DNA from 2 places in the Paenibacillus sp. JGP012 genome. Region 2 is predicted to be linked to the other one. Evidence: riboswitches for the same ligand, from Rfam matches in the RefSeq annotation. Region 2 holds a riboswitch; the other holds the start of a gene.
What was found. Region 2 has a riboswitch for glycine ahead of sdaAB (L-serine ammonia-lyase, iron-sulfur-dependent subunit beta). Riboswitches for the same ligand answer to the same signal wherever they lie in the genome.
Positions count from the first base shown of each region.

Region 1: it holds a riboswitch for glycine, as region 2 does, so the genes downstream of both, gcvT (glycine cleavage system aminomethyltransferase GcvT) here and sdaAB (L-serine ammonia-lyase, iron-sulfur-dependent subunit beta) in region 2, are expected to answer to the same signal.

Region 1 covers NZ_JACHKG010000011.1:89,460-92,551, reverse strand. Annotated here, with positions in the region: gene HNR77_RS15240 (PTS mannitol transporter subunit IIBC) at 1-34, opposite strand, end outside; gene gcvH (glycine cleavage system protein GcvH) at 476-865, opposite strand; glycine riboswitch at 1,211-1,334, shown strand; glycine riboswitch at 1,338-1,438, shown strand; gene gcvT (glycine cleavage system aminomethyltransferase GcvT) at 1,667-2,809, shown strand; gene gcvPA (aminomethyl-transferring glycine dehydrogenase subunit GcvPA) at 2,806-3,092, shown strand, end outside.
Region 2 covers NZ_JACHKG010000021.1:83,659-86,750, reverse strand. Annotated here, with positions in the region: gene sdaAA (L-serine ammonia-lyase, iron-sulfur-dependent, subunit alpha) at 1-800, opposite strand, end outside; gene sdaAB (L-serine ammonia-lyase, iron-sulfur-dependent subunit beta) at 790-1,479, opposite strand; glycine riboswitch at 1,594-1,731, opposite strand; glycine riboswitch at 1,736-1,864, opposite strand; gene HNR77_RS21825 (LolA family protein) at 2,083-3,092, opposite strand, start outside.

The DNA of each region.
Region 1 (3,092 bases), on a different contig from region 2:
CCTTGGAATTGGACGTTTGGTCCAAATTACTCATTGGTTTATCCTCCTTGAATCAAGTCATTATAAATTTGAAAGGGGTGTCATACATCCCTGCTGTAATCCTAAGCGAGAAACCGCTGCTGTTCAATCAAATGAAAGCGTACTTTCGTCATGAACAATGATGACAACATTAGATTATGTAATCGTTTTTATGTAGTCATATTCCTTCGAACCCTTGATACATAAGGATTATAGGAGCTATGATCCAGATCATATACAGTACAGGAAGCAGTATCATAGCTTGGTCCGCGCTCCCCATTTTTATCCTGATTTCATATGGTTATGGCTCAAGAACCGTTCAACTACTCCTGCAAAAACATTAAAAAACCTGCATGAGCTGGCAGCCCACACAGGTTCAAAGAACATCATTTTTTAATGTTATATGATAATATATATGTCAGTAAGTACAAATCAATCCGATCAGGCAGTACATCTTCTACTCAATATGCTTCCGATAAGCATCCGCATTCAGAAGTGCGGATAGAGCCGCCTGCAAATCTCCCTCAACACAGATTTCAATCATCCAGCCTTCTTCATAAGGAGAGCTGTTTACCAGCTCCGGCGAGTCCTGCAGCGCTTCATTGACTGCAACAATCGTACCGCTAACAGGCGAAAATAAATCCGACACCGTTTTCACCGATTCAATGGTTCCGATGCTCTCGGCCGCAGCGACACTTGCTTCAAGGTCAGGCAGTTCTACAAACACAATGTCACCCAGCTGATGCTGTGCGAACTCGGTAATGCCGATCCGAACGGTATCCTCTCCAACGGTTTGCACCCACTCATGCTCTTCACTGTACAGGAAATCACTTCTCAATTCGCTCATCCATATCCGCCTCGCTTCTTCAATAATGAGTGCATGCGTTCTTTGACCTTTACCTTTTCCCCAAACAACAGCGTAAATATTTCGCATTCAAATGTCAAGATAGCTTACAATTTATTCGAAATTCATGCCTGTGGTCCCATCACCAAAAAGAACTCTTTCTACATATACTGGAGAATAATAACATAGTAAACGCACTCATTTTGAATATACGAACGTTTCATCCGATAAACAACATAATATTCGTCTTTTAAACAGGTTTAATGATATTGTTCTTGACATCATGATCAGATTCACGTTTTAATGAAAGAAGCAACTGAAGTGAATTACATTACGTATGAACCGCGGATGAATGTAAAGGGAGAGACTGCCCGTGACACCCGTTCTGGGGATGTACATAAGGCGGCGCCGAAGGAGTAAACCACCGACAAGCGGAGGCGAATCTCTCAGGCAAAAGGACTTTTACAGGACGCAACTCTGGAGAGCATCTAACCGTCCTTAACGGACGTTACGATCACCCAAGGGGAAACCTGTTTGCATTAGCGGCGGGGTAACTCTCAGGTACAAGGGACAGAGCCTAAGAATACAGCGTGCTATATGGCATGCCGGTTCTTTGGCCTGTCCTTTTCCTTTTTCCCCAAAAAAGAAATACAGGATATCGAATCGTCGGCCTTGGCAGCGTGTTTTTCATAAACGACTTCATCCAATACTTATGAATGTGTTTGTTGTTTAGCATCTATACCTGATTCACAGATTTCGCGTTTCTATACTTGGCCCGATAACGGCCCTTGACGAGGTGATTGGATGTCCGACTTATTAAGAACACCACTCTTCCCCCTGTATGCTCAATATGAAGGTGTACGCTGCATCGATTTTGGAGGCTGGGAGCTGCCGGTGCAGTTCAGCGGTATTCAAAAGGAGCATGAAGCAGTGCGTGAGCGTGCCGGGCTGTTTGATGTGTCCCATATGGGTGAATTCACCGTTACGGGAGAGCAGGCGGAAGCCTTTTTACAACACATGACCACCAATGATGTAACCACAATTGTACCGGGCCAGGCCCAATATACTCTGATGTGTTATCCTGATGGCGGTGTAGTGGATGATCTGCTGATCTACAAGCTGGCGGAGCAGCACTATATGCTCGTTGTGAATGCCTCCAATATCGACAAGGATTGGGCCTGGCTGCAAGAGCATATGACTCCTGGCGTGAACATGACCAATGTTTCGGAGCAGACAGCTTTGCTTGCACTGCAGGGTCCGCTGGCAGTCGAAATTCTGGGCAAAGTTACAGGCGCGGGCACGGATGCAGATTCTATCGAACCTTTCCGCTTTGTACAGGATGCCAGCGTATGCGGGGTCAGCCTGCTGTTATCGCGTACCGGATACACTGGAGAGGACGGCTTTGAGCTGTACGTATCAGCAGAGCAGGCTGCTCTGGTGTGGAACGGATTGATGGAAGCCGGTGCGGATCTGGGGCTGGTTCCGGCAGGACTTGGCGCTCGCGATACACTTCGATTTGAAGCGAAGCTGCCTTTGTATGGTCAGGAGCTGTCGCCCACCATCTCTCCACTGGAGGCAGGTCTTGGCATGTTTGTGAAGCTGAATGCCGGACCTTTTATCGGACACGAAGCTTTGCTGCAGCAGAAAAATGACGGTCCTGCCCGCAAGCTCGTTGGCATTGAAGTGCTGGAGCGCGGCATTCCTCGTCCGCATTATCCGATCTACACAGGTGACGTGCAGATTGGAGAAGTAACAACAGGTACCCAATCACCAACCTTGAAGCGTAATCTGGGCCTTGCCCTGATTGATGCCAGACATGCCGCACTGGGAACACCGCTGGAGATTGAGATTCGTGGCAAAAAGCTGAAAGCCGAGGTCGTCAGAACCCCTTTTCATAAACGGACACGTACGTCAAAGACCCCTACCCAAGGAGCTGAGCAAGCATGACGAGCAAGCACCGCTATATCCCCATGACTGAACAGGACCAGAGCGCGATGCTCGCCACGATTGGTGTGGATACGATTGAAGATCTGTTCAAAGACATCCCGCAGGAGATTCGTTATCAGGGCGAGCTGCCTGTCTCCTCCAAGCTGGATGAATATGCGCTAACCCGTCACATGTCCAAGCAAGCTGGTAAAAATGCCAACTTTGAGACACACGCCAGCTTTCTCGGCGCAGGCATCTATGACCATCACATCCCTTCTGTCATCAACCATGTTATTTCCCGTTC
Region 2 (3,092 bases):
TGACGGCTAGGCATCGCACTGCCCACCTCCAGCATGACATCAATCACTTCATCGGAAGGAATGGCGCTGCGTACGCCTGCCAGAGCCATATCCGCCGCAGCCAGTGCGGTAACGGCGCCGAGTCCGTTACGCACGATGCATGGAATCTCTACCAGGCCAGCCACCGGATCACAGATGAGGCCCAGTGTATTTTTCAAAGCCAGCCCGACCGCATGCACGACCTGCTCCGGCGTGCCGCCGCGCAGCTCCACCATCGCACCCGCAGCCATACCGATTGCAGACCCTACCTCGGCCTGGCAGCCGCCCTCCGCACCGGAGATAAATGAGTTGTTGGCAATGACGTACCCGATAGCCCCGGCACAGAACAGTCCGTTCACCAGATGTTCATCCGTCCAGCCAAAGCGTTCCTGCGAGCTGATGAACACACCCGGAATAATACCGCAGGAGCCCGCTGTTGGCGTAGCCACGATACGCCCCATAGAAGCATTCACTTCCGATACACACAGAGCGTAGGCCATAGCAAGAGCAGAAGCTTCACCGGAGCAGGTCTCCCCCTGGCGAATGTATTCGGCCATCTTTTTCCCGTCTCCACCAGTCAGTCCGCTGCGTGATGTTGTATCCTCTGTAAGCCCCTTGCGCACCGCTTCCTTCATCACCTGGTAGTATTCAGACATCTGCTTCACCACGTCTGCCTCCGGTGTGTTCGTCTCCTGCACCTGCTCCTCAATCATTAGCTGCGCAATTGTTTTGGACTCGGCTGTGCAGATCGCGTTTAATTCATGCAAATGTTTAAACCGCATTCGGGTCAACCCCTCTCTTCAGATCAATCACTCGAATGTCCAGCACATGATCCAGCGAACGCAGTTTTTTCAGAACCTCTTCACTCGGAGGAGCATCCATCTCCATCGCCGTCAGCGCCTCTCCATCCCGTGCCTTTCGATCCACCTGCATATACCCGATGTTCACTCCAGAGGAGCTAATTGTTGAAGTGACCGAGGCCAGCACGCCTGCTTTGTCTGCATGACGCAATACTAACGTTGGAAATTCCCCACTGATCTGCACGCGAAAATCATTCAGCGCATGCACCGACACACTGCCGCCGCCAATGGAAGCCCCCATTAATGAGCACTGCCGTTCACCATGCCAGAGTTCAATCTTAACCGTGTTAGGGTGGGGAGCAGGTAGACCGCTCGTATAAAATTCAACCTCCATGCCCGCTTCGGCTGCATACTGCTCTGCATCCGGTATCCGCGGATCATCCGTAACATAATCGAGCAGGCCGCCAATGAGTGCCAGATCGGTCCCGTGTCCCTGGTACGTATCTGCAAATGATCCGTACAGTGTGAGCCGCGCACGCTCCGGTGTGCATCCCAGCCATTGGCAGGCAATACGGCCCAGCCTTGCAGCACCCGCTGTATGTGAACTGGATGGTCCTGTCATCGACGGACCGATAATTGAGAAAACATCTTTAAATCGCACGTTGTAACCCTCCAATTGGTTTCGTCATCGTTATCCAGACAAGACCCGCCATAATGTTCCTGATTTACTGAATGATGACATCAAAAAAGGACAGAAGAAGGCCGTTAGCCCTCTCTCTGTCCTTGATACCTGAGAGTTTCATGATCGCAGCAGCATCAGAACAAAGTCAAGTACGTTCCTGTACCAACCTGTTTTCCGAGCTGACCAATCATATTCCCCTTGGGTGGCGCTTCTTCTGCGCACTCTCCAGAGCTGCGTCCAACGATGGTACATTTACCTGAGAGATTAACCGCTATGCCGGGTGCATAACAGCTTGCTCCTTCGGTGCCTGAACCCGGCCTGTACATTATGTGCAGTCCGCTCAGGTCTCTCCCGCTCGTTATCATTCGCTGTATTCTGTTATTTCATTACGAATCACGCTTTTGGCATTCATTCAATCATATACAGATTAATATGTCGCTCAATTTATGTCAACTAAAGTGACGCAACATGCCTGTTGTAATAAAAAGGAATCCCTGACTGTCAGAAAGTAAGGATTCCTTCGTTTCTATAATAATATGCATTGTTCACTGATTTTGTTCAAGGCTCCCTATTCACAGGATATTATTTGCTTGACTTTGCAAGCTGGAGTGCATCCGCCCACAACTGCAGCTTCTCCTGTGTCCAGGAATCATTTTCTCCCATGATCGAATATCGCAGACCTGCCTCGCTCCATGACAAATTGCGAATCATCGCCATATACGAGCCCTCTGTCTCACGAACCTTCACGTTCTTTTCATCAGGCAGCAGTTTTTCATCTACATTTTCCTCAGGTGCCTGGAATACGGTTATACTGATCTCGGGCTTGTTATTCTTCACATAATATAACGTCACCTCATCCCGGCTTTCACTCACGGACGAAGTCATCTCGATTCTCGACAATTCCAGATCCTTCCCTGCATATTGCAGGAACGGCTGACCCACTGCCTTCTCTGCTTCTTCCAGTGTTATTTCCTTGTTATTCATCACATCATTCATCTTTTTGATCTCAACGTCTGCAGGGATGTCCAGCGTAAACGTCTTGTCCGTGAATTCAGGATTGTAATCAATCAGGTCATACAGCACCTCCGATTTGGTATCCCCGTACGTACTGGTCGCTTTAATAACCATCCACTTCTTGGGGTCTATCCAATATTCGGACGATATCGACAGGGATTTTTCATCCTTGGGTGTTAGTTCAATGTGGATTACCTCATGACCTTGAATCGTTTCCTGGCCCAGCGTCTTCACGTTGTGGGAATCACGCATCCGTTCCAGTTGATCGACAAGCATCTGCTTTTGGGTTTGGTTAGGTTCTTGCTGAAACGAGGAGGAGTCCATTGAAAAAGCGGTCTTGGCCTCTTTCTCATAAATCAGAATCTCTGATCCGTTATGAACTGCATAACTTACATTTCCATCTTCCTCTGTCTCAACCCGCTGCTGTCCTATTTTCCCGTCTACCCATTCCTTCACCTGTACAGTATTTGTGATTTCCCCATCCGTCCACATCTTCAAAAGACCTTCCGCATAGTAGGAAGCCGGCTCTGACTCGGCAGCAATAATCTTCTCAATCATGTCATCCCCTGACATGCCAA